3 regions of the Methylobacterium sp. HMF5984 genome follow, and region 2 is predicted to be linked to each of the others. Evidence: predicted binding sites of a transcription regulator. Region 2 holds the regulator's gene; each other region holds the start of a gene.

Region 1 (9,723 bases), 510 kb from region 2:
CCGGCCTCATGTCGATGTTCTCGACCACCTCGGAGAACAGCTTGCCGAGCGCCCCCGTGGTGTGGAGGGCGAGCGCCAGCACGCCCACCATCGGGCCGAGGCCGAAGGCGATGACGAAGAGCAGGGCGAACACGATCTCGGGCACCGTGCGCAGGACCTCGAGGGCGCGGCGCGTCAGGAAGCGGCCGGCGCGGGTGCGGGCGAGGTTCGCGGCCGCGCCGAAGCACAGCAGGAAGGCGCCGACGCCGCCGAGCAGCGTGCCGAGATAGGCCATCAGCAGGGTCTCGCCGAGGAGCGCCGCCCATTTCGGCAGGCCCCAGTACCATTCGGCGAGGTCGCCGCGCAGGTCGGCGAGCGTCAGGTGCGGCAGGATGCGGCCAAGATAGGCGGTGAGGTTGCCGATGTTGTCGGCGAGCACCAGCGGCCGCACCTCGGCCATCAGGCCCGACAGGACCAGCAGCCCGGCGACGACCGCGAGGAACGCCAGGCTCCGCCGCCGGGTCGACGCGACCGCGCGCCCGTAGGCCTCGGCCAGGGCCGCCGCCCGCTCGGGCGGCAGCGGCGCGATCCGCCCGCTCACGGCGGCGACCCGTCCGGTCCCGGGATCAGGACTTGCGGCGCTGCGCGTCGTTGAACTTCAGCATCTCGATGATCGGCTGGTAATCCTCCAGCGTCACCGGGGTGAGGCCGAGGTCCTTGCCGTCGGAGAGGCGGTCGAAGGCGGCCTTGTCGGCGGTCGGCAAAGCGACGAAGGCCTCGACGATCTTGCGCTTCAGGTCGGCGGGCAGGCTCGACAGCATCGCGAACGGGCCCTCGGGCAGGAACGCGGACTTGAAGACGATGCGGAAGTCGGACGGGCTCAGCGGCGTGCCGTCGGGCTTCTTCAGCATGCCCTTGGCGGCCATGCGGGTGACGACGGAATCGGTCTCGGAGTTCCACAGGTTGGCGGCGGCGTCGGCCGTGCCCTGGGTCAGCGCCAGCACCGCGTTCTCGTGGCTGCCGGCGTAGACGGTCTTGCCGAACAGCGCGTCGACGTCGTGGCCGCTCTTGTTGAGGAAGAATCGCGGGGCCTGGTTGCCGGAGGTCGAGTTCGGGTCGACCAGGGCGAGGTTCCTGCCCTTCAGGTCCGCGATCGTCCGGTACGGGCTGTCGGCGCGCACGTAGAGCACCGAGTAGTAGCCCGAGGCGCCGTTATCGTGCTTCTGGTTGACGATCGGGTCGACCTTCACCCCCGTCATCACCGCGCGGGCGAACGAGGCCGGGCCGTAGAAGGCGATCTGGATGTTGCCGGCGCGCTGGCCCTCGATCACCGCGGCGTAGTCGTTGGCGACCCGCAGCTTCACCGGCACCCCGAGCGCCTTGGTGAGGTAGGCGGCGAGCGGCGCGTAGCGGTCGGTGGTGCCGGTGGCGTTCTCGACGGGAATCGCGCCGAGGGTGATCTCGGGCACCGTCGCCTTCCAATCCTGAGCCAGGGCGGGCTGCAGGGCGAGCGCGGCCAGGCCGCCCGCGAGGGCGCCGACGAGGGTGCGACGGTCGAGCATCATCATCTCCGGGAAGGGGCGTGGCACGGGGTCGTCCGGGGTCAGGCGACGAGGGCGGCGGGCTCGACCGCGTTCGGCGCCCGGTCCATCACCTCGCCGGCCTCCAGGCCGTAGAGCTGCTTGGCGACGTCCTCGGTGAGGTCGAAGGCGCCGCCGTCGAACACCACGCGGCCGTCGGCGAGGCCGACGAGCCGGTCGCAATAGGCGCGGGCGAGGTCGAGCGAGTGCAGGTTGCACAGCACGGTGATGCCGAGGCGCCGGTTGGCGTCGGCGAGCGCATCCATCACCAGCTTGGTGTTGCGCGGGTCCAGCGAGGCCACCGGCTCGTCGGCGAGGATGATGTCGGGCTCCTGCACCAGCGCGCGGGCGATCGCGACCCGCTGCTGCTGCCCGCCCGAGAGCTGGTCGGCGCGGTGGGCGGAAAAGCCCGCCATGTCGAACGCCTCGAGCGCCGCGAGCGCCCGCGCCCGGTCCTCGGCCGACCACAGCTTCAGGAGCGCGCGGTGGCTCGGGGCGTGGGCGAGGCGCCCCATCAGCACGTTGGTCAGCACGTCGAGGCGGCCGACCAGGTTGAACTGCTGGAACACCATGGCGCAGCGGGCGCGCCAGCGGCGCAGGTCGCGCCCCCGGAGCGCGGTGACGTCGAGCCCGTCGAACAGGATCCACCCGGCCGAGGGCTCGGCGAGGCGGTTGAGCATGCGCAGGAAGGTCGACTTGCCGGCGCCCGAGCGCCCGATCACCCCGACGAAGCTGCCCGGCTCGATCCGCAGCGAGATCCGGTCGACCGCGAGGCGCGGTCCGTAGCGCCGCGTGAGGCTATCGACGATGAGCATGCGTGCCGTCCGCCGCGAGGGATGCGCCGGTAGATCCGTCGCGCGCGACGATAGGATGACAGCCGCGCCGCGACCCGTGGTTTCATCGTGAACGGGCGCGCCGTGCGGCTACGCAGCGAACGGGATCCGGCGCAGGATGCGGAACGGCGCCGCGCCGTCCTGGCGCAGCAGCGTGATCGCGTCGATCGTCAGCGCCGTCGGCGGGCAGGCCGCCGCGAGGCGGGCGCGCCAGGTTTCGCGGGCGTCGCCGGCGAGGCGGCCGGTCAGGGTCATGTGGAAGCGGAAGGCCTCGAAGACGTGGGGATAGCCCCAGCGGTCGAGGAGCGCGCGGCGGCGCGCGTCGAGGCGCTCCGGCTGGCGGCGCGCCCGCTCCGCCGGGGTGAGGCCGGCCCGGAACGGGTCGAGGGCGGCGACGCACTCGGCCGCGAGCAGGCCAAGCCCGGGCGGCGGCGCGGTGGGCACCAGGGCGACGAAGTCCCCGAGCAGGGTCACCGCGAGGGGCCCGACCGCCAGGGGCGCGCGGGGCTGCGCCAGCGCCGCGCAGGCCGCGAGGAGGTCGCCCTCGGTCCGGCCCGCGGCGAGGCGCATCGGCGCCTTCAGCGTCGCGTGGAAGCCGTAGACCCGCGGCGCCGCGGTGACGACGGCGAGCGCCGCGCGCGCGGCCGCGTCCCATCCGGGCAGGTGCGCATCGCCGAGGACCGCCTCGCCGAAGGCGGCGAGCGCCGATCCGGGCTCCGGCGTGACGTAGAGCGCGTAGCGTGTCGGGGCGTCCACCTGGGCACTCGCTTCGGGCGTGGATCGGTCACGGCCCGGCGCGGATAGAACCCGATCGCCCGCTCGGCAAGGCGCGGCCGCTCAGCCCCGCGGGATCGGGCGGTTGCGGCAGGCGGCGCGATATTGCTGCCGGCTCAGGCCGCGCATGTTGCGGCGGTCGGCTTCCTGGGTGCAGGCGATCTTGCGGTCGGCCTTGTTGAGGCTCTTCGTGCCGCTCGACGGGACGTCGGTCGGCGCGGGCGCGGTGTAGGATTGCGCGAGGCCCGACGTCGTCAGCAACGCGAGACACAGGGTGCTTGCCAAGACCGTACGCATCCAACGAACTCCTGCTTCATCTGTCGCGCTCGCCGGGCAATAACCGGGCCAAGCTTGGCGGCTCGGGGCGTGGTCGATCACGCGGTGCGGCCGGCGGCGATCGCGGCGACGACGCGATGCGAATCCGACACCCATCCGAAGATGCCGCCCTGCGCCACGATCATCGCGAGGCCGGCCGCGTGGAAGGCCGGGATGTACGAGCCGCAGGCATCCGACACCACGAGGCAGCGGTAGCCGCGGTCATTGGCCTCGCGCACGGTGGTGTGGACGCAGACCTCGGTGGTGACGCCGCAGACGAGCAGCGTGGCGACGCTGCGCGCGGCCAGGATCTCGGCCAGGTCGGTGGCGTAGAACGCGCCCTTGCCCGGCTTGTCGACCACCGGCTCGCCGGGAGCGGGCGCGAGGTCGGCGACGATGTCGTGGCCGGGCTCGCCGCGGATCAGGATGCGCCCCATCGGCCCGGGCGCGCCGATGCGGGCGGACGGCGTGCCGCGGGCGATCTTGGCGGCGGGCGCGTCCGACAGGTCGGGGCGATGCCCTTCGCGGGTGTGGACCACGAGGAGGCCGGCCCGCCGCGCCGCCGCCAGCAGCGCCTGCGCCGGCGGCACGGCGGCGGCGAGCAGCGAGACGTCGTTGCCGAGGCTCTCGCCGAAGCCGCTGGGCTCCAGGAAATCGCGCTGCATGTCGATGATCACCAGCGCCGTCGTCGCCAGGTCGATCGCCAGCGGGCCCGGCTCGGCATCCACGGTCACCATCGGCGCGAATCTCCCGTCCTGCGGCCGGCTCGGCGGCGCGCGACGCGACGATGTCGGGCGATGGCGCGGAATGCATCCGCAAATACTGCCCGACATTGCTCGAATGTTGTGCGCATGCTGCCGACGTCATGGGCGGTGGCGCGTTCGTCGGCGGACGACGCGCCGCCGGAGGTGGGAGCCCGGCCGCCGCGTCGCGCGTTTCAGGGTCGCCGCCGCCGCACCCGTCGGAGCGGGCGCCTGCGCTCGGCCGGCAAACCTGTTGCCGAATTATGACTCGGCCGCCGCCTCTCGCCCAGGTGGCACGCGCTGGCATATCGGTTGCTGCCTGCTCACCGGATTTTCGGCACGGAGAGGGCAGACATGATCGCTCGGGGACTCGTTGCAGCGGCCATGTCGCTCGGTCTGGTGGGATACGGCGCGGCGGCCGATCTCGATGCGAAGAAGGACAAGGCGCCCGTCGAGGCGCCGGCCAAGGAGGCGCCGTTCTTCCTCTTCGCCGACACGCAGTTCAGCTATCGCTACCAGTTCCCGACCGTGTCGCCGGGCGTCCAGATCCAGAAGGCCGACGGCTCGTTCGTCAGCCGCGAGGCGCCCAAGCAGATCTACAACATCTCGCATGCCGACGCCTGGGCCTACGGCACGAACTTCTTCTCGCTCGACATCCTCAAGTCGGGCTCGCAATTCCCGGCCGGCACCACGAACCCGCCCGGCAGCGTCGGCGCGCCGTTCTTCGCCGATTACGGCAACACCGAAGCCTACGGCCTCTATCGCGGCACCCTGAGCCTCAACGCGCTGACCAACTCCAAGGCGTTCACGCTGCCGGGCATCGTCAAGGACATCTCCCTCGCCTTCGGCTTCGACGCGAACTCGCAGAACGACGCGTTCGGCTCGAAGAAGCGCGACGTGGTCGGCGGCCTCAACTTCTCCTTCGACGTGCCGGCCGGATTCCTGAACCTGTCGGTCCACGCCTACAAGGAATGGAACCGCAACGGCTTCAACCTGCAGCCCGATCGCGACCAGAGCTTCGACGTGGTGCCGGAATTCGAGGTGGTCTACAATTTCCCCCTCGCCTTCACCAACCTGCCGCTGAGCCTGACCGGCTTCAACAACATCGTGCTGCCCAAGGGCCGCGGCGTGCAGAACGTGGCCGACTTCGCCTTCAACCCGAAGCGCGGCCTCGAATTCCTGTCGCGCACCAACCTGGTGCTCGACGTGGGCAAGCTGATCTACGACCAGCCCAACAAGGTCGACGCCTTCATCGGCTTCCAGTACTGGCTGAACAAGTTCGGCAACGTCGAGACGGCGACGTTCAAGGGCACGGAAGAGAAGAGCTTCCTCGCCGGCGTCGCGTTCCACATCTTCTGATCGCCGGTTGGATCGCCGATCGCACGACCGTGACGGGATGGGAGACGGCATGACGGGATCCGACGCCAGGCCCCGAGGGGACGAAACGCTCCGGCGCCTGTGGATTCGCGATCCGCTGGCGATCCTCGCCGAGGGCGCCGGCGGCGGCATCGTGGTCGAGGGCAGCCGCATCGTCGAGCGCGTGGCGGCCGGCGCGCAGCCCGCCGCGCCGGTGGACGAGACCTTCGACGCGTCGCGCCACGTCGTCATCCCCGGGCTGATCAACACCCACCACCACTTCTTCCAGACGCTGACGCGGGCCCACCCGCTGGCGATCAACAAGCCGCTGTTCCCGTGGCTGAAGGCGCTCTACACGGTCTGGGACAAGATCACCCCCGACGCGTTCCGGCTCGCGACGCGGCTCGCCTACACCGAGCTGCTGCTCTCCGGCTGCACCACGGCGGGGGACCACCACTACCTCTACCCGAAGGGGCTCGAGGATTCCGTCGACGTGCAGGTCGACGAGGCGCGCAGCCTCGGCATCCGCGCCTTCGTCACCCGCGGCTCGATGAGCCTGTCGGAGAAGGACGGCGGCCTGCCGCCCGAATGCCTGACGCAGGACGACGACACCATCCTCGCCGACAGCGAGCGGGTGCTGAACCTGTTCCACGACGCGAAGCCCGGCGCGATGGTGCGGATCGGGCTGGCGCCGTGCTCGCCCTTCAACGTCACCAAGCGGCTGATGCGCGAGAGCGCGGCGCTCGCCGACCGCCACGACTGCCAGCTCCACACCCATCTCGGCGAGACGCTGGACGAGGACGCCTACTGCCTGGAGATGTTCGGCCAGCGGCCGGTCGACTACCTCGAGGAGATCGGCTGGATGAGCCCGCGGGCCTGGCTCGCGCACGGCATCCACTTCAACGACGACGAGGTGCGCCGGCTCGGCAAGGCCGGCGTCGGCGTCTGCCACTGCCCGACCTCGAACATGACGCTGGCCTCGGGGCAGTGCCGCACCTGCGAGCTGGAGGCGGCGGGCGCGCCGGTTGGCCTCGGCGTCGACGGCTCGGCCTCGAACGACAGCTCCAACCTGATGGAGGGCGTGCGCCACGCCCTGATGATCAACCGCCTGACCTACGGTGCCGAAGCGGTGACGCATCTCGACGCCCTGCGCTGGGCCACCGAGGGCTCGGCCCGCTGCCTCGGGCGCGACGACATCGGCCGGATCGAGCCGGGCCGCGAGGCCGACCTCGCGCTGTTCACCCTCGACGCGCTGCGCTTCTCCGGCGCGCACGATCCGCTGGCCGCGCTCGTGCTGTGCGGCGCGCACCGCGCCGACCGGGTGATGGTCGCGGGCCGGTGGCGGGTGGTCGACGGAAACCCTGTCGGCATGGACACGCGGAAGCTGCGCGAGGACCACGGCCGGCTCGCCCTCAGCCTCCTCGGCGGCGCCTGATGGCGGCCGTGCCGTCGCCCGCCGCCGGCACCGCGCCGCTCTACGGGGCCTACGGCATCGTCAAGCGCTTCGGCGACTTCAAGGCCAACGACGGCGTCGACCTCGAGATCCGCGCCGGCGAGATCCACGCGCTGCTCGGCGAGAACGGCGCCGGCAAGTCGACCCTGATGAAGATCCTCTACGGGCTGCTGGAGCCGACGGAGGGCGTCGTCACCCACAAGGGCGACATCGTGCAGCTGCCCGACCCCGAGGCGGCGCGCGCCATCGGCATCGGGATGGTGTTTCAGCACTTCTCGCTCTGCGAGAACCTGACGGTGGCCGAGAACATCGCCCTCGTCATGCCGAAGACCCTCTCGGGCAGGGCGCTTGCCGAGCGGATCGCCGCGCTCGGGGCGGCCTACGGCCTGCACCTCGATCCCGCCCGGCCGGTCTGGTCGCTCTCGGCCGGGGAGCGCCAGCGCATCGAGATCGTGCGCTGCCTGCTGCAGGACCCGCGCCTCGTCATCCTCGACGAGCCGACCTCGGTGCTGACGCCGGGCGAGGCGGAGCAGCTGTTCTCGGTGCTGGAGCGGCTGCGCGACGAGGGCCGGGCGCTGCTCTACATCTCGCACCGGCTCGACGAGGTGCGGCGCCTGTGCACCCGCGCCACCATCCTGCGCCACGGGCGCGTCGTCGGCGCCTGCGATCCGCAGGGGGAGAGCGCCCGCTCGCTCGCGGCCCTGATGGTCGGGGCGCAGGTCGGCGCGGTGACCGGCCGCGCCGGCGCCGCGCTCGGCCCGCCGCGCCTCGTCCTCGATCGCCTGTCCCTGCCGGCGCCCGGCCTGCACGGCACCGCGCTCGCCGACATCCGCCTCACCGTCCGGGGCGGCGAGATCCTCGGCGTGGCCGGCGTCGCCGGCAACGGGCAGGCGGAGTTCTTCTCCGCGCTCTCGGGCGAGACCGCCGCGGCGCGGGCCGAGGCGGTCGTCGTCGACGGCGCGGCCGTCGGGCGGCTCGACATCAACGCGCGGCGCCGGCGCGGCGCGGCCTTCGTGCCCGAGGAGCGCAACGGCCACGCGGCCGCCCCGGGCATGAGCCTGTCCGAGAACACGGTGCTCTCGCGCCACGCCACCGCGCCGCTCGCGCGCTTCGGCCTGCTCCGGTGCGGGGCGGCGCGCGCGCTCGCGGCCGCCGTGATCGCGGCCTTCGACGTGCGCAAGGCCGGCCCGGACCCCGCCGCCGGCACCCTGTCGGGGGGCAACCTGCAGAAGTTCGTCGTCGGGCGCGAGATCCAGGCGGAGCCCGGCGTGCTGGTGGTCAACCAGCCGACCTGGGGCGTCGACGCCTCAGCCGCCGCCCGCATCCGCCAGGCGCTGATCGATCTCGCCGCCCGCGGCGCCGCGCTGCTGGTGATCAGCCAGGACCTCGACGAGCTGTTCGAGATCGCGAGCCGGATCGCGGTGCTGCATGCCGGCACCCTCTCCGAGCCGGTCCCGGCGGGCGAGACGACCCGCGAGGCGGTGGGCTTGCTGATGGGCGGATCGCATGCGTGAAGCTGCGGCGTTCTTCCCTCCCCCTGAAGCGGGGGAGGGTACCCTGCGCAGCAGGGGGGGAGAGGGGAGCGCCGCGTCCGGCACCGTCGCTCCCCTCTCCCGACCCTCGCTGACGCGAGGCCCGCCCTCCCCCGCAGAGGGGGGAGGGAGGAGCCGCCCGCGATTCTTTCCGACTGTTCAGAGCCTCCCATGCGCCTCGATCTGAGCCCGCGCGCCCGGCGCTCGGCCGTGCTCTCGGCGCTGTCGCCGGTCATCGCCTTCGCCGGCGCCGTGCTCGTCGGCGGGATCGCGGTGGCTTTGCTCGGCGTCGCGCCGGGGGCCGCGTTCACGACCTACTTCGTCACCCCGCTGAGCGAGGTGTGGTCGCTGCAGGAGGTGGCGCTGAAGGCGGCGCCGCTGGCGCTGGTCGCCACGGGGCTGGCCTTCTGCTTCCGGGCGAGCCTGTGGAACATCGGCGCCGAGGGCCAGTTCGTGGTCGGCGGCCTGGCCGGCGGCTGGATCGGCGTCGCGACGCAAGGTGCGGAGGGCTTCACGGCCTGGATCCTGCCGACGATGCTGGCCGCCGGCACGCTGGCGGGCCTCGCCTACGCGATGATCCCGGCGCTCCTGAAGGTCCGCCTCGGCGTCTCGGAGATCCTGACCAGCCTGATGCTGGTCTACGTCGCGGAGCTGCTGCTCGACTACATGGCCCGCGGGCCGTTGCGCGATCCGGCGGGCTTCAACTTTCCGCAGAGCGTGCCGTTCGATCCGGCGGCGCGGCTGCCCTACCTGATGGAGGGCGACACGCTGCATGCCGGCGTGCTCATCGCGCTCGCCGCCGTGATCGTCGCGACGCTCGTCCTCGCCCGGACGCTGTTCGGCTTCGAGGTCCGCGTCGTCGGCGCCGCGCCGCGCGCGGCGCGGTTCGCGGGCTTCAGCGACGCGCGCCTGACGCTCGCCGTCTTCGCGATCTCGGGGGCGGCGGCCGGGCTCGCCGGCATCTGCGAGGTGGCCGGCAAGATCGGCCAGCTGCAGCCGACGATCTCGCCGGGCTACGGCTTCACCGCGATCATCGTCGCCTTCCTCGGGCGGCTGTCCCCCCCGGGAATCCTGGTCGCCGCCGGGGTGATCGCGCTGACCACGATCGGCGGCGAGTCGGCCCAGATCGACCTGAAGCTGCCGCTCGACCTCACCCGC
Region 2 (9,723 bases):
CCGCGATCGATGCCGGCGAGGAGGCGCTCGCCGGCCTGGAGGCGACGCTGCAAACGGCCGAATCGGCCTACGCCAAGGCCTCCGAGAAGCTCAGCGCGGGGCGTCGGCGCGCGGCGAAGGCGCTCGACGCCGCCGTGCAGGCCGAGCTGCCCCCGCTGAAGCTCGAGCGCGCCCGGTTCATCACCGAGATCGTCACCGATCCCGAATCGCGCGACGCCGCCGGCATCGACCGGGTCGCGTTCTGGGCGCAGACCAATCCCGGCACCAAGGCCGGCCCGATGATGAAGGTGGCGTCCGGCGGCGAGCTGTCCCGCTTCATGCTCGCCCTCAAGGTGGTGCTCGCCGACAAGGGCTCGGCGCCGACGCTGATCTTCGACGAGATCGACACCGGCGTGGGCGGCGCGGTCGCCGACGCGATCGGCGCGCGGCTGGCGCGGCTGTCGCAGGACGTGCAGGTGGTGGCGGTGACGCACGCGCCCCAGGTCGCGGCGCGCGCCGGCACGCATTTCCTGATCGCCAAGGACGCGGTGAAGGGGGCTGGCCGCGTCGCCACCCGCGTCGCCTCGCTCCCCGTCGCGGCCCGCCGCGAGGAGATCGCCCGCATGCTCGCCGGCGCCACCGTCACCGACGAGGCCCGCGCCGCCGCCGCCCGCCTGCTCGAAGGCGCGGCGGTCTAGGATCGGATACCGATGAGCGCGCAGAACGGTCGGTTAAGGTTAATCCCTCCTTAACCATCCGGACCGACACTGTTGGGATCCGGTGGCGAAACCGATTCGCGGACGCCGGCGCTTCCATGTTCCGGGGGGGACCATGCATCAGGCTGCAGCCAAGTTCGAAGTCCTCGCGTCGCATCGCAACGGCGCCAGCGTCGACACCCATCATCTCGGCCAGACCCTGCGCACCGTCTACGAGGGCAGCGTCGACAAGCAGCCGATCCCCGATTCCCAGGTCGACCTCCTGCTGCGCATGCGCCAGAAGGAGCGCGACCGCCGCCGCAGCGCCTGAGGCTGGGAGGCCGCCCGCACGCGGCTCGCCGCGGGGGACGACCCGTCCATCGTGGGGCGGAGTGGCGAGGTTCGCCCGATCGCCGCGAGCGCGGGACCCAGCCGAGTCAGGCTACCAGCGGCGGGCGCCCGGGCGACGCTGGTATTCGGCCGCGCGGATGCGCGTCAGCACCCGGTCGAGGCTCATCAGCATCGACGCCTCGTCAACGCGGGCCCGCTCGGCCTCGCCCGGCTCCGTGCTGAAGTTCTGCCGTGCCTTCGCCAGCGCCAGGTCGCGCTCCAGGGCCTCGCGCTCGGCGTGGAGCGCCTGGTAGGCGTGGTCGTCGGGGAGCGGCGCACGCGTCGGCGCAGCAGGCGAATCGTGGGACACGGGATCGACCTTCCGATCCGGCGAGCCGCGGCGGGATGCTCGCGACAGGGCCCGGATCGCAATGAGAACGCGCCAACACCGTAAAGCGTGCCATCGCCACAGCATTCGCCGTCCGCGTTCGCGCTCGCCTTAAGCCCTGGTTGCGCCGTGTCATGCGGCTGTCATCTGCATGCCCTAACGGCGGCGGTGTCGAGCGATGCGGCCGCGGCCGCCGGGTCGCCGGGTGGCCCGCGCCAATGCGAACGCGCGGATCGCGCTGCCCGGCACGCTCGACGGATGACGGAGATCGATGTGAAACCCTTCACCTACGCGCTCGCCCTCGGCCTCGCGACGGCGCAGCTCGCCTTTCCGGCGCTCGCCGCCGACATCACCGGCGCCGGTGCGACCTTCCCGTTCCCGGTCTATTCCAAGTGGGCGGAAGCCTACCGCAAGGACAGCGGCACCGGCCTGAACTACCAGTCGATCGGCTCTGGCGGCGGCATCAAGCAGATCCAGGCCAAGACGGTCGATTTCGGCGCCACCGACGCGCCGCTGAAGGGCCCCGCCCTGGAGAAGGACGGCCTCGTCCAGTTCCCGACCGTGATGGGCGGCGTCGTCGCCGTCGTGAACATCCCCGGCGTCGAGCCGGGCAAGCTCAAGCTCACCGGCGACGTGATCGCCGACATCTACGCCAACAAGATCACCAAGTGGTCGGACCCGAAGATCGCCGCGCTCAACGAGGGGCTGAAGCTCCCCGACGCGAACATTACCCCGGTCTACCGCTCGGACGCCTCGGGCACGACGAACATCTTCACCACCTATCTCAGCCAGGTCTCCGAGGGCTGGAAGAAGGAGTTCGGCGCCGCCACCACCGTGAGCTGGCCCGCCGGCCAGGGCGGAAAGGGCAACGAGGGCGTTACCGCCACCGTCAAGCAGGTCCCGAACGCCATCGGCTACGTCGAGTCGGCCTACGCCAAGCAGAACAAGCTCAGCTACGCGCTGATCCGCAACAAGGCCGGCAAGTTCCCGCAGCCGGACGACAAGGCGTTCCAGGCGGCCGCCGCCAGCGCCGACTGGAAGAGCGCGCCCGGCTTCGGCATCACGCTCACCGACCAGGCCGGCGACGACGCCTGGCCGATCACGGCGGCGACCTTCATCCTCGTCCACAAGGAGGCCGCCGATCCGGCCAAGTCCGCCGACGTGCTGAAGTTCTTCGACTGGGCCTACAAGAACGGCGACAAGCTCGCCTCCGACCTCGACTACGTGCCGCTGCCGGACGCCGTCGTCGGCCTGATCCACGAGGAGTGGAAGCAGGTGAAGGGCAAGGACGGAAAGCCCGTCCTGGGCATGTGAGGCCGAACCCGCGGGGCCGCACGCGGCCCCGCGGCCGATCGCGACGAGCGGACGGCCCGCGCGAAGCGCGAGGGCTGCCCGTTCCCCGAGCGGGCGCAGCGTCCTCGCCGGATCTCGCCCGCGCGTCCGGCCCCGCCCTCGCGCCCGGCCGTTCGGCGCGCTACCACGCCAGCCGGTGAAAAGAACCGCGGATGACCGCCTTGACTGAACAGATCGCCGTGACGCGCGCCGCCTCGGGCGCACGCCTGCGCAAGGGGCCGAGCAAGGGCCTCGACGCCCTGTTCCGCGCCGCCGCCTACGGTTCGGCCCTGCTGGTGCTGCTGGTGCTCGCCGGCATCCTCGGCTCGATTCTCTACGGCGGCTGGCCCGCCTTCCGCGAGTTCGGCTTCGGCTTCCTCACCTCGAGCGCCTGGAACATCGGCACCGAGCAGTACGGCGCCCTGGTCGCCGTCACCGGAACGCTCGCCTCCGCGGTGCTCGCCCTGGTGATCGGCGTGCCGATCTCGCTCGGCATCGCGATCTACCTGACGCAGCTCTGCCCCGGCTGGGCGCGCAAGCCCGTCGGCATGACGATCGAGCTGCTCGCCGCCGTGCCCAGCATCATCTACGGCATGTGGGGCCTGTTCATCTTCGCGCCGCTCTTCGCCCGATTCGTGCAGATGCCGGTGTCGAACCTGGTCGAGGGCATGCCGATCGTCGGCACGCTGTTCTACGCCCGCGTGCCCTCGGGCGTCGGCGTGCTCACCGCCGGCATCATCCTGGCGATCATGATCGTGCCGTTCGTGGCCTCAATCGCCCGCGACATGCTCGACCAGATCCCGACGATCCTGCGCGAGAGTGCCTACGGCATCGGCTGCACCACCTGGGAGGTGGTCCGCCACGTGCTGCTGCCGCAGGCCTCGGTCTCGATCATCGGCGCGATCATGCTCGGCCTCGGGCGCGCCCTCGGCGAGACCATGGCGGTGACCTTCGTGGTCGGCAACGCCAACCGCCTCTCGGCCTCGGTGTTCGATCCCGGCTCGACCATCGCCTCGCGCATCGCCAACGAGTTCAACGAGGCCGACGGCCTGCAGCTGAACTCGCTGATGGCGCTCGGCTGCATCCTGTTCGCGATCACCTTCGTCGTCCTGATCATCGCCCGCTTCCTGACGCGCCGCGTCAAGGTCGCCTGAGGGACCCACCATGGACGCTCCCAACACGATCCGTCCGGCGCCGGCCCTGAAGCCGGCCCGCATCCGCGGCAGCCGCCGGGTCGCCGACCGCACGCTGCGGATCGCCTGCCTGGCGGCCACCGTGCTCGGCGCCTTCGTCCTCGGCTCGATCCTGCTGATGCTCATCGTCGAGGGGGCGCGCGGGTTCTCGCCGCTGCTGTTCACCCAGCCGACCCCCGGCCCCGGCTCGGAAGGCGGCGGCATCGCCAACGCCATCCTCGGCAGCCTCGTGCTCACCGGCATCGGCATCCTCATCGCCACGCCGATCGGGCTGATGGCCGGCACCTACCTCGCCGAGTACGGCCGCGGCTCGAAGCTCGCCGAGGTGATCCGCTTCCTCAACGACATCCTGCTCTCGGCCCCCTCGATCCTGATCGGCCTGTTCGTCTACACCCTGATGGTGCGGCCGATGGGGACCTATTCCGGCTGGGCCGGCGGCGTCGCGCTGGCGATCATCGCGACCCCTGTGATCGTGCGCACCACCGAGGACATGCTGCGCCTCGTCCCCGGCACGCTGCGCGAGGCCGGCGTGGCGCTCGGCGCCCCGATGTCGACGGTGATCCGCAGCGTGACCTGGCGGGCGGCCTCGGCCGGCATCGTCACCGGCATCATCCTCGCGCTGGCCCGCATCGCCGGCGAGACCGCGCCGCTCCTGTTCACGGCGCTCAACAACAACTCGTGGTTCAGCCCGGACCTGATGGGCGGCGTCGCGAACCTGCCGGTGATGATCTACCAGTTCGCCCTCTCGCCCTACCCGAACTGGCAGCAGCTCGCCTGGGCCGGCGCGCTCCTGATCACCATGACGATCCTGCTGCTCTCGGTCGTCGCCCGCTTCGTCATCAAGCCGCAGCGCGCCCGCTGATCCGCCGCCGGCATCCACGAGGAACACGACGATGAACGCCGCTCCCGCGATCAACGCCACCCGGTTCGACGGCCGCAACCCGGCCGACGAGCACGCGCCGATCCGCATCAGCGCCCAGGCCCTGAACTTCTACTACGGCCAGTTCCACAGCCTGAAGAACATCAACCTCGACTTCCACGACCGGCAGGTGACCGCGCTGATCGGCCCCTCGGGCTGCGGGAAGTCGACCCTGCTGCGCACCTTCAACCGGATCTACAGCCTGTACCCGGAGCAGCGCGCCGAGGGGCAGGTGCTGCTCGACGGCCAGAACATCCTTGATTCCGGCGTGGACCTGAACGAGCTGCGCTCGCGCATCGGCATGGTGTTCCAGAAGCCGACGCCGTTCCCGATGTCGATCTACGACAATGTCGCCTTCGGCCTGCGGCTCTACGAGAAGCTGCCGAAGTCCGAGCTCGACGGCCGCGTTGAATCGGCCCTGCGCAAGTCCGCGCTGTGGGACGAGGTGAAGGACAAGCTCAAGCAGTCCGGCATGGGCCTCTCCGGCGGCCAGCAGCAGCGCCTGTGCATCGCCCGCACGGTGGCCCAGAGCCCGGAGGTGATCCTGTTCGACGAGCCGACCTCGGCCCTCGACCCGATCTCGACGGGCCGCATCGAGGAGCTGATCGAGCAGCTGCGCAGCGAGTTCACGATCGTCATCGTGACGCACAACATGCAGCAGGCGGCCCGCATCTCGCAGTTCACCGCCTTCATGTATCTCGGCGAGGTCATCGAGGTCGGCCCGACCAACCGCATCTTCATGAACCCGACGGTGCGCCAGACCCAGGACTACATCACCGGCCGCTTCGGCTGAGCCGCACCCGGATCGTTCGAGGACCCACGCCCATGCCCGGCCACATCGTCACGTCCTACGACACCGACCTCGAAGACCTGCGCCGCTCGATCTCCGAGATGGGCGGCGTCGCCGAGAAGATGATGACCGAGGCGACCGACGCGCTCGTCCGCCGCGACACCCAGCTCGCCCAGGCGGTGATCGTCGCCGACAAGCGCCTCGACACGCTGCAGCGCGAGATCGAGGAGCGCGCGGTGCTGCTCATCGCCCGGCGCCAGCCGATGGCGATCGACCTGCGCGAGACGATCTCGGCGATCCGCGTCTCGGGCGACCTCGAGCGCATCGGCGACCTCGCCAAGAACATCGCCAAGCGCGTCGTCGCGATCAGCGACCAGGCCCAGGCCCAGAAGATCGTGCTCGGCGTGCAGCACATGAGCGACCTCGTCCAGGAGCAGCTCAAGGACGTGCTCGACGCCTATGCCAGCCGCGACGTCAACGCGGCCCACAACGTGTGGGAGCGGGACGGCGAGATCGACGCGCTCTACAACTCGCTGTTCCGCGAACTGCTGACCTACATGATGGAAGACCCGCGCAACATCTCGTTCTGCACGCATCTTCTGTTCTGCGCCAAGAACGTCGAGCGCATCGGCGACCACACCACCAACATCGCCGAGACGATCCACTACCTGTCCACCGGCGAGAACCTCGCGGGCGACCGCCCGAAGAACGACGCCTCGAACTACGCGACGGTGGCACCGGGCGCCTGAGGGCTGCCGTCTCTTCCCTCCTCCCCTGCGGGGGAGGGTGGGCCTCGCGTGAGCGGGGGTCGGGAGGTCCGTGGCGATGGATGAGAAGGTCGGGCGGTCCGCCCGGGAGTGCCCTGCATGCGTACGCGGATCCTGATCGTCGAGGACGAGGAGGCGCTGACCACCCTCCTGCGCTACAACCTCGAAGCCGAGGGCTTCGAGGTTGATTCCGCCGCCCGCGGCGACGAGGCCGAGCTGCGCCTGCAGGAGCAGGTGCCCGACCTGATCCTGCTGGACTGGATGCTGCCGGGGCTCTCGGGAATCGAGCTGTGCCGCCGGGTGCGGGCGCGGCGCGAGACGGTGTCCCTGCCGGTCATCATGCTCACCGCCCGCGGCGAGGAGAACGACCGCATCCGCGGCCTCGGGACGGGGGCCGACGACTACATCGTCAAGCCGTTCTCCGTGCCGGAACTGCTGGCGCGCGTCCGCGCGCTGCTGCGGCGCGCCAAGCCCAGCCACGTCGCGAACCTGCTGGAAGCCGGCGACATCGAGCTCGACCGCGACAGCCATCGCCTGCGCCGGGCCGGCGGCGAGATCCACCTCGGTCCGACCGAGTTCAAGCTGCTCGAGTTCCTGATGCAGAGTCCCGGCCGGGTCTATTCCCGCGAGCAGCTCCTCGACGGCGTATGGGGCCACGACGTCTACATCGACGAGCGCACCGTCGACGTGCATGTCGGCCGCCTGCGCAAGGCCCTGAACCGCGCCGGCGAGACCGACCCGATCCGCACCGTCCGCGGCTCGGGGTACGCCTTCGACGAGACGTTCTCGGGCGAGGATTGAGTTCGGCTTTCGGTGGACGGCTCAAGCGACCGCAACGATCCGCGACCTGCCGTGGGTCCCTTCTTCCATGGGAGAAGGACAGGATGAGGGGCGTGAGTCATCCGGGTCGGTCACGACCCTCACCCCAACCCTTTCCCCCATGGGAGAGGAAGCCGTCGCGCACACTGAAGTGATTTCAGTCCTACGAAAATTATATTTTTACCAAGCTTCAGGGGACCTTCGTCCCCCCGCCGTCGAGCCCCGCGCTGCGGCCCGTCGCCTTCACGGCGTCCAGCGCGCTCAGCATCGTCCCCTCGGTGAGGATCTGCGGCAGCACCATCGGCTCTCCGGCACCCGCGAAGAGCAGGTAGAGCGGCACGCCGCTCCGGCCGTGGCGCTCGAGCAGGCGGGTGATCTCCGGGTTCTGGTTGGTCCAGTCGCCCTTGAGATACGTGACGTCGCGCGCGCGCATCGCCGCGCCGACCGCCGCCGTCCCGAGCGAGGTGCGCTCGTTGACCTGGCAGGTGATGCACCACGCCGCCGTCATGTCGACGAAGACCGGCCGGCCGCTCGCCAGCAGCGCGTCGAGGCGGGCCTGCGTGAACGGCTCGATCCCCTCGGCCCGGGCCTGAGCCCCCGGTGCGACGCGGTCGTGATCGAGGGTGAGGGCGAGCCCCGCCACGCCGGCGACGGCGAGCACCGCGAGGCCGCGGGCGAGCTGCGCCCGGACCGGCCGCGCGTCGCGGCCGAGCTCCCACGCCCAGGCGGCGAAGCCCATCAGCACCAGCCCGATCAGCGCCGCGAGCAGGCCCTGCGGCCCGACCTGCTGCGCCAGCACCCAGACCAGCCAGGCGACCGTGGCGTAGATCGGGAAGGCGAGGGCCTGCTTCAGCACGTCCATCCAGGCGCCGGGCCGGGGCAGGGCGCGCAGCGCCGGCGGCCACAGGGTTAGCGCCAGGAAGGGCAGGGCGAGGCCAAGGCCGAGGCTCGCGAACACGACGAGGCCGGCAGCGGTCGACTGCGTCAGCGCGAAGCCCATGGCCGAGCCCATGAACGGGGCGGTGCACGGCGTCGCCACGACCGTCGCGAGCACGCCGGTGAAGAACGAGCCCTGGAGCCCGGCCCGCCGGGTCAGCCCGTCGCCGAGCCCGGACAGCCGCCCGCCGAGGTGAAGCATGCCCGACAGGCTCAGGCCCATGGCGAAGAGCAGGTAGGCCAAAGCCGCCACCACGGTCGGCGATTGCAGCTGGAAGCCCCAGCCGATCCCGGCGCCGCCCGCCTTCAGGGCGATCAGCAGCGCGGCCAGCGCCAGGAAGGCCGCCAGCACCCCCGCGGTGTAGGCGAGCCCGTGCAGCCGGACCCGCGCCGGCGCCTCGCCGGAATGCCTCACCAGGCTCAGCACCTTGATCGACAGCACCGGGAAAACGCAGGGCATCAGGTTGAGGATCAGGCCGCCGAGCAGCGCGAGGCCGGCCGCGGTCCACAGGGTCAGCGCCTCGGCCGGGTCGGTGCGCGCCGCCGCCGGCGCCGCGATCGGCATCGCGCCGCCGCCGGCGAGCGGCGCCTCCTCGCCGAGCGCGAAGGCCTCCCGAACGAGGCCCCCGCCGGTGTCCTCGTCGATCGCCAGCACGCCGGGCAGCGATTCGGGCGCGGGGTCGGCGGGCGTCGCGCGGGTCAGCGTCAGGTGGAGGCCCGAAGCGTCGACGGTGAAGGGCTGCGGCGCGGCGTTGTCGATCGCCGTCTCGGAATAGGGGAAGAACGCCACCGCGCGGACCGTGTCCGCGGCGAGGCCCGGAGCCTCGAAGTCGAGGGCGAGCCGGTCGCCCTGGCTCGACAGCCGCACCGGCCACGGCGCGCGCTTGGGCAGGGCGGCACGGGCGCGGGCGAACAGGTCGACGTTGCCGGGATCGGCCGTGGCCTCGCGCGCGACCGGCAGCGTCAGGGCGAGATCGGCCGAGCCGGGAATGCACTCCGTCTCGCACACGAGATAGGTGAGCTTGCCCGCCAGCGTCACCGGCGCGGCCGGGTCGAGGCTCGGCGGCGGCGTGACCCGCACGAGCAGGATCGCCCCCCCCTCGTAGCCGAAGTTCATCAGCGTCGCGATCGGGATGCGGTGCGGCGCCGGCCACTGGATCGCCGAGGCCGAGAAGCCCGCCGGCAGGGTCCAGGTCACCTCCGGCGGCAGGCCGGAATCGCCGGGATTGCGCCAGTAGACGTGCCAGCCCGGCTTCATCGCCATGCGGATGGCGACGGTGAACGGCGTGGCCCCCGCCACCGCCGCGGGCTCTGCCGCGAGGCTCGCCCGCACGAGGTCGGCCGGCGGCTTGAAGCCCTGGGCCGCAACCGGCCACGCGAGCAGGGACAGGAGGAGGGCGGCTGCGCGGATCATGCGGTCCTTATCGCGCGACCGACGACGACGGTTTCACGCCGCCATCCTCATAGGCCCGAACCGGCGGAGGGTAAAATCGCGGGCGTGCGACAGGTTGGAACGGAGGCGCCGCCGGATCGCGCATTCGAAGCGCGACGCGGCTCCCCCACGCGGGAGAGGGG
Region 3 (9,723 bases), 1.1 Mb from region 2:
GCCGTTCGCGCTCGGCTCCTTCCTCGGGCCGGTGCTGTTAGGGCGCCTGTTCGACACGGTCGGCCGCCGCCCGATGATCGCCTTCACCTACGGCATCTCCGCGCTGCTGCTCGCGGGCGCGGGGTACCTGTTCAAGATCGAGGTGTTCGGCGCCTGGGCGCAGACCGGCGTCTGGATGGTGGTGTTCTTCTTCGCCTCCGCCGCCGCGAGCGCCGCCTACCTCACGGTGGCTGAGACCTTCCCGCTGGAGATCCGGGCGCTGGCCATCGCCGGCTTCTACGCGATCGGCACCGGCATCGGCGGCGTGTCTGGGCCGCTGCTGTTCGGCTCGCTCGTCGAGACCGGCTCCCGCGACGCGGTCTTCGGCGGCTACCTCGTCGGCGCCGCGCTGATGGCGGTGGCCTCGATCGTCGGCGGCCTCTTCGGCACGGCGGCCGAGGGGCGGTCCCTGGAGGACGTTTCGAAGCCGCTCGCGGCGGCGTGACGGCTCGTCCCGCGCGCTATGATCTGGCCGGGCGGCGTTAAGATCACGCCCCCCGGCGCCAAACCTGCCCGTGATAGACGAAGGTCTCGCCCTCGCTCGCCAGGGCCGCGAGCCCGGTGAAGGCGGGGTCGTGGACCGTGATGACGCTGGTCGGGATCGCCCGCATCATCGCGGCGAACGGCGCCTTCCGCTCGAAGGAATCGCGGAAGCCGCCCTGCTGCAGCAGCTTGACGATCCGCGGGGCGATGCCGCCGCCGATATAGACGCCGCCGGTGGCCAGGAACGTCAGGGCGAGGTCGCCGCAGACGCGGCCGAGCACGCTACCGAACAGCTCCAGCGCCTCGGCGGCATGCGGGTCGGAGGCGTCGAGCCCGGCCTGGGTCACCGCCGCCGGCTCGATCTTCTCCGGCGGCTCGCCGGTCCTGACGTGGCGCACCGCGGCGTGCAGGCGGGCGAGGCCGGGGCCGGAGAGCACGGTCTCGACGGTGATCCGGTCCTCGACGCGCTCCAGCGCGTGCCAGACCTTCTCCTCGAACGCGTCGGCGGGGCCGATATCGGTGTGGCCCGCCTCGGTCGAGACGATCGCGAGGCGATCCGAATACGGCACCAGGGCCGCGGCGCCGAAGCCGGTGCCGGGCCCGAGCACGACGCGGGCGCCCCCGGGCGCGTGCCCGGTCGGCCCGATCGGGGTCAGGTCGTGCGGCGCGATGCCGGCGGCGCCGGCGGCGACCGGGACGTAATCGTTCACGACGACGGACGAGTCGAGGTCGAAATCGGCGCCGATCTTCGCGCCCTCGATCACCCAGTGGGCATTGGTGAGCTGCACCTTCGGGCCGTCGACCCGGCCGGCGATGGCCAGGATCGCCGAGCGCGGCGGCTTTCCGCCTTCATCGCCCTGCTTGGCCAGCGCCGCGCGGATGGCGCTCGACGGGTCGGGGTGGCGCGCCGTCTCCTCGTGCGAGAGCGGGCGCGGCGCGGCGCCCTTGGAATCGACCACCGCGAACCGGGCGTTGGTGCCGCCGATATCGCCGACGAGGACCGGAAACGCGAACATGCGGTACCCTTTCCCGATCGACGCGGGCCGTCCCGGCCGACGCGTCGCTGTCTGTCCGATGGAGCCGCCGGCGCGGCTCAGGCCGCCGGCAGCGTGTCCGGGTCGATGATCCCGCCCGCCGCCCAGCTGCCAAGCAAGGCGTGCACCGCGTTCGGGTCGGCCAGGCGCCGCGCGGCCGCGGTCTCGCCGGGCCCGATGCGGATGCCGAGGCCGCCATACGCCGCGACGCTGGCGAACGCGATCTCGTCGGTGCGGTCGTCGCCGAGGAACACCGCGCGGCGGCCGGCATAGGGGGCGTGCTCGAGGAAGGCGCGGATCGCGTGCGCCTTGGTGGCCGAGGCCGGCACGATCTCGCCGACCGCCTTCCCGAGCTGGAGCCGGTACTGGCCCGACAGCTCGGTGGCGATCGCCGTGACCGCGGCCTCCGCCCGCTCGGCATCGGCCGGGTTCGCCAGGCGCCAGTGCACGGCGACCGAGGCGCCCTTGTCCTCGATCAGCACCGCGTCGAGGTCGGCGACCAGGGCCCGGAGCCGAGGCATCCGCGCACGCAGCTCCGGATGGTCGTCCGGGCTGCCGCCGGTGAGGACGCCGTCGACCCGGCGCTCGACCCCGTGCAGCCCGGCGACGTCGAAGGCGGCGGGTGCGAGGAAGTCGTCGATCACCGAGACCGGGCGCCCGGTCACGATCGCCAGCGCCCCGTCGAGCCGGGCGTGCAGCGCCTGGAGCATCGGCACCAGCCCGGGCTCGACCCGGACGAGGTCCGGCCGCGGCGCGATCTCGACCAGGGTGCCGTCGAAATCGAGGAAGAGGGCGATGGGCGTGTCCAACGGCGGCGCTCCGGGCTGTCGGGTCGGGGCTAGCACGCCGCGCGTTTTCGGCAAACGCATCTTCGCGGCGCCCTATGTTTCGGACGAGACGAACCGAGGACGACGCGATGCATCCGACCCCATCCCCGACGAAGCCCGGTGAGGAGAGCGTGTGGGCCTATCCGCGCCCGCCCCGGCTGGAGCCGGTCGCCGCGACGCTGAAGGTCGTCCTCGGCGGCCGCACCATCGCCGAGACGCGGGCCGGGTTTCGCGTGCTCGAGACCAGCCATCCGCCGACCTACTACTTCCCGCCCGCCGACGTCGCCGAGGGCGTGCTCGGGCCGGCGCACCGGGCCGGGATCTGCGAATGGAAGGGCCGCGCGGTGCTGTTCGACGTGACGGCGGGCGGCGCAGCGATTCCCGGCGCGGCTGTTCCCGGTGCCGCTTGGGCCTATCCCGATCCGACGCCGGATTTCCGCGCCATCGCCGGCTACGTCGCCTTCTATGCCGGCCCGATGGAGGCCTGCACCGTCGGCGGCGTCCGCGCGGAGCCGCAGCCGGGCGGCTTCTACGGCGGCTGGATCACCCCCGGCATCGTCGGCCCGTTCAAGGGCGGCCCTGGAACAATGGGCTGGTGAGCCTCGGGAGCTGTCCCGCCGCCCCAGGACCGCTACATCGGGCGCCGGGAACAAGGAGCACGGCATGAGCGATGCGATCGACGGAAGGCCGCAGGACGTCGGCATCGACCCGGGACGCCTGGAACGGATCGACGGCTGGATGCGCAGCCTCGTCGCGGAGCGCAAGCTCGCCGGGTTGTCGGTGAGCGTGGCGCGGCGCGGGCACACGGTGTTCCAGCGCGCCCACGGCCTCGCCGACCTCGCCCGCAGGACGCCGTTCACCACCGACACAGTGACGCGGATCTACTCGATGACCAAGCCGCTGACCTCGGTCGCGGTGATGCAGCTCTACGAGGAGGGCCGGTTCCAGCTCGACGACCCGGTCGCGCGCTTCCTGCCGGAGTTTTCCGAGATGCGGGTCGCGACCGGCGGCAACCGCGCCAAGCTCGAGACCGAGCCGGCCCGCCGCCCGATCACCATCCGCGACCTGCTCACCCATACCGGCGGCCTGACCTACGGCTTCATGGAATCGACCCTGGTCGATGCGCTCTACCGCCAGCAGGGCGCCGACTTCCTGCGCCCGGATGCGAGCCTCGCCGAGGTGGTGGCGACCGTGGCCCGGCTCCCGCTCCTGTCGCAGCCCGGCGAGGCGTGGAACTACAGCGTCTCGACGGACGTGCTCGGCCACCTCGTGGCCGTCGTCTCGGGGCGCGACTTCGCGGATTACCTGCGGGACGCCGTGCTCGCGCCGCTCGGCATGATCGATACCGATTTCTTCGTGAGACCCGAGAACATGGGGCGGTTCGCCGCGAACTACGTCTACGATCGCACCCGCACGCTGACGCTCTACGACGACGCGGTCGAGACCCATTTCGCCAAGCCTCCGGCGATCGCCGGCGGCGGGGGCGGCCTCGTCTCGACGGCCTCCGACTACCTGCGCTTCTGCCGGTTCATCCTGAACAAGGGCGAGCTCGACGGCGCGCGCCTGCTCGGGCGCAAGACGGTCGAGCTGATGACGATGAACCACCTGCCCGGCGACCTCGCCGCGGTCGGCACGCCGCGCTTCGCGGAATCGTCCTATCACGGCATCGGCTTCGGGCTCGGCTTCTCGGTGATGCTCGATCCGGCCAAGGCCCAGATCGTCGGCACGCCGGGCGAGGTCGCCTGGGGCGGCATGGCCTCGACCGCGTTCTGGGTCGATCCGGCCGAGGAGCTCGCGGTGGTGCTGCTGACGCAGCTCGTCCCGTCCTCGGCCCTGCCGATCCGAAAGGAGCTGCGGGTGCTGACCTACGCCGCGCTGACCGATTGACACGGGATCGGGGCGCGGGGGAGCATTCTCGAGCGAGGCGGATGCCCACGCGCGTGAGGATAACGCGACCACACGACGAAACAGAGCGTCTCCCGTGATCCAGGGATCACGGGAGACGCTCTCGTGGTCGACAGCGCCTTCTTTCTGCGGCGCCTATTCGTCGGCGGGCGCGGCCGCGGGCGGCGTGCCGGCGGCCGGAGCCGGCTTCGCGCCGGGCTTCGCCGCCGCGGGCTTGGCGGCGGTCGAGCCGGTCGCGGCCGGCTTGGCGGCCATGTATTCCGGATCGGTGCGCGGGCCTCCCGGACCGTTCGTCGGCCCGGTCATCTGGCCGGCGACCACGTCGGTCACGCGGTTCCAGGTCTGCGACTTGCACAGGAAGGCGATCAGGCAGCCGCGGACGGTCAGCTCCTCCGGGGTGTCGGACCAGATCGTCACGTCGTAGGACTTGCCGTCCTCGGAATTGTAGATCTTGCCCTCGTAATGGGCGTCGGCGTTCGGCTTCAGCCCCATGATGAGCTGGTGGCCCAGCGATGCGCGCGTCTGCTTGCTCGCGTCGGGGTTCTTGAAGTCGACCCGCGGCTGGCCCTTGTCGTTGAGCGGCACCTTCAGCCACACGACGTAGCCGCACAGGCTCTTGTTGCTCGGGCCGCACTTCTCCACTCGGATGCGGGCACGCCCGTCCTCGGTGAGCCACGTGCCGCTCGGGTCCGCGGGCGTCGCCGCGTGCGCGATGCCCGAGAGCATTGCCAGCGCCATCGCACGCCCGGCCCAGGCGCTGATTCCCGCGCCGATCCGTCGAACCGTCATACCCACTACTCCTTCCGCGCGCCCGCGCCGTGGCCTTCGCCCCGCCCGCGTGCCCAATCTCTGGGCCCCGCCATCCGCTCGGAACATGACGGGATCATGGCCGTGCCTCGGCGCGCCGTGCCGCACGGCCGATGACGGGAGCGACCCGCTTCGGCTAAGCCTGCCATCCATGATCGTTCGCCCCCGTCCCAACCTCTTCGCCATCCTGTTCACCCTGCGCGGCTCGATCCTGCCGCGGGTGGCGCTGAAGGTCCTCGGGCTGACGGCCTTCGCCGCGCTGGTGGTCGCGGTCGAGCAGCGCGTTCCGGAACGGTTTCCGGTGACGGCCGGGATCGGCCCGTTCACCCTGATCGGGCTGGCGCTCTCGATCTTTCTCAGCTTCCGCAACAACGCCTGCTACGAGCGCTGGTGGGAGGCCCGGAAGGCGTGGGGCGCGCTGATCGTCGAGATGCGCGGCTTAAGCCGGACCCTGGTCGCCCTCCTGCCCGGCCCCGAGCACGATGCGGTCCGCCGCACCGGTCTGCGCCGGCTCGCGGGCTTCGGCCACGGCCTGCACGCGCGGCTGCGCGGCCTCGACGAGGCGGCCGCCGTCGCGCCCTGGCTGCCGCCGGGCGAGGTCGCGCGCCTGCGCGCCTGCCCGAGCCCGACCGATGCGGTGCTCGCCGGCCTGACCCGCGACCTCGCGGGCGCGTATCGCGACGGGCATCTCACCGACGTGCTGTTCGGCGTCCTCGAGCGCAAGGTCTCGGACCTGTCGGCGATCCATACCGCCTGCGAGCGGATCCACGGCACGCCCCTGCCCTTCGCCTACACCCTGCTGCTGTACCGCACGGCGTGGCTTTACTGCCTGTTGCTGCCGTTCGGGCTGTCGGCCTCGCTCGGCTGGGCGACGCCGGTCGCGACCATGCTGGTGGCCTACACCTTCTTCGGCCTCGATGCGCTGGGCGACGAGCTGGAAGAGCCCTTCGGCCTGGAGGCGAACGACCTGCCCCTCGATGCGATGCTGCGCACGGCCGAGCGCACGGTGCTCGACGCCCTCGGCGAGCCGCTTCCGCCCGCGATGGAGCCGGTGCGCTACCGATTGGATTGAGCGTGCGGGCCGGCGACCGTCTCGCTCACGTCCGCGACGGGGCCGCGTCCGGCCCGGGCCCGAGCCGGCGCTGCATCAGCACCGTGCCGAGCCAGCGCCCGTGCTTGTGGCCGACGTTCTCGAGCACGCCGGCATGCGCGAAGCCCAGGCCCGCATGCAGCGCCACCGACGCCTCCGAGCCCGGATCGGTGATCACCGCCACCATCACCCGCGCGTCGATCGCCTCGCAGGCTGCGATGAGCGCCGCCAGCAGGGCGCGGCCGATCCCGACACCGCGCGCGGCCTCGGCGACGTAGACCGAATCCTCCACCGTCGAGCGATAGGCCGCGCGCGCGCGATAGGGGCCGGCATAGGCGTATCCGCAGACCGCGCCGTCGCGCTCGGCGACGAGGTAGGGATAGCCGTCCGCGACGAGCGCCATCCGCCGCCGCGCCATCTCGGCCAAAGTCGGCGGCTCGGTCTCGTGCTCGCGGTGCCGTTCGTCACCGCGTCGGCGTAGATCCGGGCGATCGCGGCGATGTCGGCGTCGACGGCCGGGCGCAGGTCAGGCGTCATCGATCCGCTCACGCAAAAAAGGGGCCGGCGCGACGGCGCCGGCCCCTGCGGTCGATCGTTCGGCGATCCCTTCGGGATCGCGCGGGGATCACTCGGCCGCGGTCATCTCGGCGGTGAAGTGGCCGCACCAATCCTGCGAGGCCACCACCGGCCACAGGCCCTTGGACTCGGGAGCCGGCTGGCTCACCGGCGGGTTGAAGCGGCACAGGCCCTGATCGCCGACGGCGGAGGCGCCGTTGGTCTTGTGGTCGTCGAAGAAGCGGCAGCTGTTGCAGGAGGCGTTGGTCGAGGTCATCGGGTTTCTCCGGTTCGGGCGTCTGTCGCGGGCTGTCGGAACCGTCACCGGCCCCGTCGTCCGTCTGCAGTTCTTAATTAGAACAGCTCCAATATGGCGTCAACCGGCGAGTCCCGGCGGGGTTCCCGTTTTCGAGCGCGACCGGTGGAAACCGGTACGGTGCGTGCAGAAGCAACGCTGGACGGCAGCGGCGCCCCTTCCGGAACGCCGGTCGTCGCGGCCCGCCTGTCACCCGGCGCGGGCCTGCGAGCGGCGAGCGTCATCGACTCGCCATGGGCCCTCCCCTAACGTCCGGGGCGGGACCGGCGTCGGTGCCGGTCCGGAGGGTCCCCGCCCATGGTGCTGGAAACCGAATCGGCGCTGGAATCGGCCACCGCCCTGGCGACGAGCGAGGCGAAATCCGCCCGCACCGACCTGATCGAGGCGGCGGCATCGATCGTGGGCGGCCGCGGCGGACCGGGCGGCTTCGTCCGCGACCTGTTCGGCCGGGTGCCGCCGGAGGACCTGGCGCCCTACCCGGCCGAGGCGCTGGCCGACCTCGCGATCGCCGCGCGTGCGCATCTTGCGGTGCCGCGCGCCACGGGTTCGGCGGCGAACCTGCGGCTCGTCGACGTCGCCGTGCCCGGCCCCGGGCGCACCCGCGAGCTGACCGTCGTCGAGGTCGTCAACGACAACCGCCCCTACCTGCTCGACTCGACCCTGGCGGAGCTGACCGAGCAGGGCCTGACGCCCCACCTCGTCGCCCACCCGATCCTCGGCGTCGAGCGGGACGCCGACGGGGCGCTCGTCCGCGTCGTCGGGGAGACCACGGCGGACGCCCACGGCGCCCTGCTGCGCGAGAGCTTCATCCACATCCACCTCGACCGGCTCGATGCCGGCGAGGCGCGCGAACGCCTCGAAGCCGGCCTCGCGCAGGTCTTTCGCGATGTGGCCCTGGTCACCGACGACCACGACGCGATGCTGGCCCGGCTCGGCGCGCTCGCCGAGGGCTACGGCCGCAATCCCCCGCCGCTGCCCGAGGGCGAGGTCGCCGAGGCGCGCGCCTTCCTCGAATGGCTGCGCGACGGCCACTTCACGCTGCTCGGCATGCGCGAGCACGCGCTGCCCGGCGAGCGGGCGGCCGAGGCCGAAAGCCTCGGCATCCTGCGCGATCCGGGCCTCGCCGTGCTGCGCCGCGGGCGGGCGCTCGTGGACATGACGCCGGAGATCGTCGCGTTCCTCGAGGAGCCGCACGCGCTGATCATCACCAAGGCGAGCCTCAAGGCCCGCGTCCACCGCGCGGCGCATCTCGACTACGTCGCGGTCAAGCTGTTCTCCGCGACGGGTAAGCTCACCGGCGAGGTCCGCATCGTCGGCCTGTTCACCGCCGCGGCCTACACCGCGCTCGCCCGCGAGGTGCCCTATCTCCGCGGCAAGGTCGCGGCCGTGGTCGAGAAGGCCGGCCTCGACCCGACGAGCCATGCCGGGCGGGCGCTCCTCGCCGTGCTGGAGACCTACCCGCGCGACGACCTGTTCCAGATCGACGTGGACCGGCTGTTCCGCTTCACCCTCGCCATCGCCAACCTCGCCGACCGGCCGCGCATCCGCGTGCTGTCGCGGACCGACCGGTTCGGGCGCTTCGTCTCGCTCCTCGTCTACGTGCCGAAGGACCGCTACGACTCGATCGTGCGCGCCCGCATCGGCGCCTATCTCGCCCAGGAATACGGCGGCCGGCTCTCGGCGACCTATCCCGACCTGCCCGACGGGCCGCTGGCCCGGATCCACTACATCGTCGGGTTCTCCGAAGCCGGCGCGCCGGAGCGCGACCCCTCGGTGCTGGAGGCCGGCATCGCCGCCCTGGTGCGGACCTGGGGCGACGCGCTGCGCGCCGCGCTCACGGAGGCCATGGGCGGATCCGAGGCGCGGGCGCTGGCCGCCCGCTACGGCGAGGGCTTTTCCGCGGCCTACCGCGAGAACTTCTCCGCCGAGGTCGCCATCGCCGACATCGCCATCCTCGAATCCCTGTCCGAGGACCGCCCGCGCGCCGTCGCGATCGACCGCCGCGACACCGACCCGGCGGCGCAGGTGCGCCTGAAGGTGTTCTCGCGCGGGGCGTCGCTGCCGCTGTCCGACCGGGTGCCCGGCCTGGAGAACCTCGGCTTCCGGGTGATCAACGAGCGGACCTACAGCGTGCTGCCGGCGGGGAGCGACACCAAGGTCTGGCTGCACGACATGCTGCTGGAGCGCGCCACCGGTGCGGCCATCGAGATCGGCCCGCTCGAGGCGCCGCTGGAGGCGGCGATGCTCGCCATCGCCGCGAACCAGGCCGAATCCGACGGCTACAACCGCCTCGTGCTGGAGGCCGGCCTCGCCTGGCGCGACGTGGCGCTGCTGCGCGGCCTCGGCCGCTACCTGCGCCAGCTCCGCGTGCGCTACGGCCAGGACTACCTCGCCGCGACCTTGAGCCAGCATCCCGGCATCGCCCGCCAGCTCGTCGCGCTGTTCCACGCCCGGTTCGACCCGGCCGCCGGGGGCGACCGCGGGGCCGCCGAGGCGGCGGTTCGCGAGGGCATCGAGGCGGCGCTCGCCGACGTGACCAGCCTCGACGAGGACCGGATCCTGCGCCGCTTCGTCAACCTCTTGGAGGCCGCGGTCCGCACCAACTTCTTCCAGAAGGCCGCCGACGGCACCCTGCGCGAGACGATCGCCTTCAAGTTCGCCTGCGCC

Evidence for each region. The regulator PhoB, encoded in region 2, activates phosphate uptake and scavenging genes when phosphate is short. The targets are predictions, from matches to a motif close to TGTCATNNANCTGTCAT.
Region 1: the regulator PhoB is predicted to act here: its motif matches at 2,419-2,435, upstream of phnC (phosphonate ABC transporter ATP-binding protein).
Region 3: the regulator PhoB is predicted to act here: its motif matches at 7,275-7,291, upstream of ACFZ8E_RS16685 (NAD-glutamate dehydrogenase).

The regions. Positions count from the first base shown of each region.
Region 1 covers NZ_JBJFLN010000001.1:5,067,965-5,077,687, reverse strand. The annotation lists gene phnE (phosphonate ABC transporter, permease protein PhnE) at 1-580, opposite strand, end outside; gene phnD (phosphonate ABC transporter substrate-binding protein) at 606-1,541, opposite strand; gene phnC (phosphonate ABC transporter ATP-binding protein) at 1,583-2,374, opposite strand; gene ACFZ8E_RS24640 (DUF1045 domain-containing protein) at 2,483-3,148, opposite strand; gene ACFZ8E_RS24635 (hypothetical protein) at 3,230-3,463, opposite strand; gene ACFZ8E_RS24630 (cysteine hydrolase family protein) at 3,541-4,218, opposite strand; gene ACFZ8E_RS24625 (hypothetical protein) at 4,579-5,583, shown strand; gene ACFZ8E_RS24620 (8-oxoguanine deaminase) at 5,633-7,015, shown strand; gene ACFZ8E_RS24615 (ABC transporter ATP-binding protein) at 7,015-8,547, shown strand; gene ACFZ8E_RS24610 (ABC transporter permease) at 8,737-9,723, shown strand, end outside.
Region 2 covers NZ_JBJFLN010000001.1:4,556,608-4,566,330, reverse strand. The annotation lists gene recN (DNA repair protein RecN) at 1-677, shown strand, start outside; gene ACFZ8E_RS22100 (hypothetical protein) at 811-1,005, shown strand; gene ACFZ8E_RS22095 (hypothetical protein) at 1,117-1,374, opposite strand; gene pstS (phosphate ABC transporter substrate-binding protein PstS) at 1,666-2,706, shown strand; gene pstC (phosphate ABC transporter permease subunit PstC) at 2,898-3,878, shown strand; gene pstA (phosphate ABC transporter permease PstA) at 3,889-4,779, shown strand; gene pstB (phosphate ABC transporter ATP-binding protein PstB) at 4,811-5,629, shown strand; gene phoU (phosphate signaling complex protein PhoU) at 5,662-6,375, shown strand; gene phoB (phosphate regulon transcriptional regulator PhoB) at 6,493-7,194, shown strand; gene ACFZ8E_RS22060 (protein-disulfide reductase DsbD family protein) at 7,403-9,562, opposite strand.
Region 3 covers NZ_JBJFLN010000001.1:3,435,398-3,445,120, forward strand. The annotation lists gene ACFZ8E_RS16640 (MFS transporter) at 1-484, shown strand, start outside; gene ACFZ8E_RS16645 (glucokinase) at 528-1,481, opposite strand; gene otsB (trehalose-phosphatase) at 1,616-2,365, opposite strand; gene ACFZ8E_RS16655 (DUF427 domain-containing protein) at 2,473-2,982, shown strand; gene ACFZ8E_RS16660 (serine hydrolase) at 3,047-4,270, shown strand; gene ACFZ8E_RS16665 (DUF2147 domain-containing protein) at 4,424-5,077, opposite strand; gene ACFZ8E_RS16670 (bestrophin family protein) at 5,247-6,167, shown strand; partial or broken gene ACFZ8E_RS16675 (GNAT family N-acetyltransferase) at 6,193-6,722, opposite strand; gene ACFZ8E_RS16680 (hypothetical protein) at 6,811-7,017, opposite strand; gene ACFZ8E_RS16685 (NAD-glutamate dehydrogenase) at 7,354-9,723, shown strand, end outside.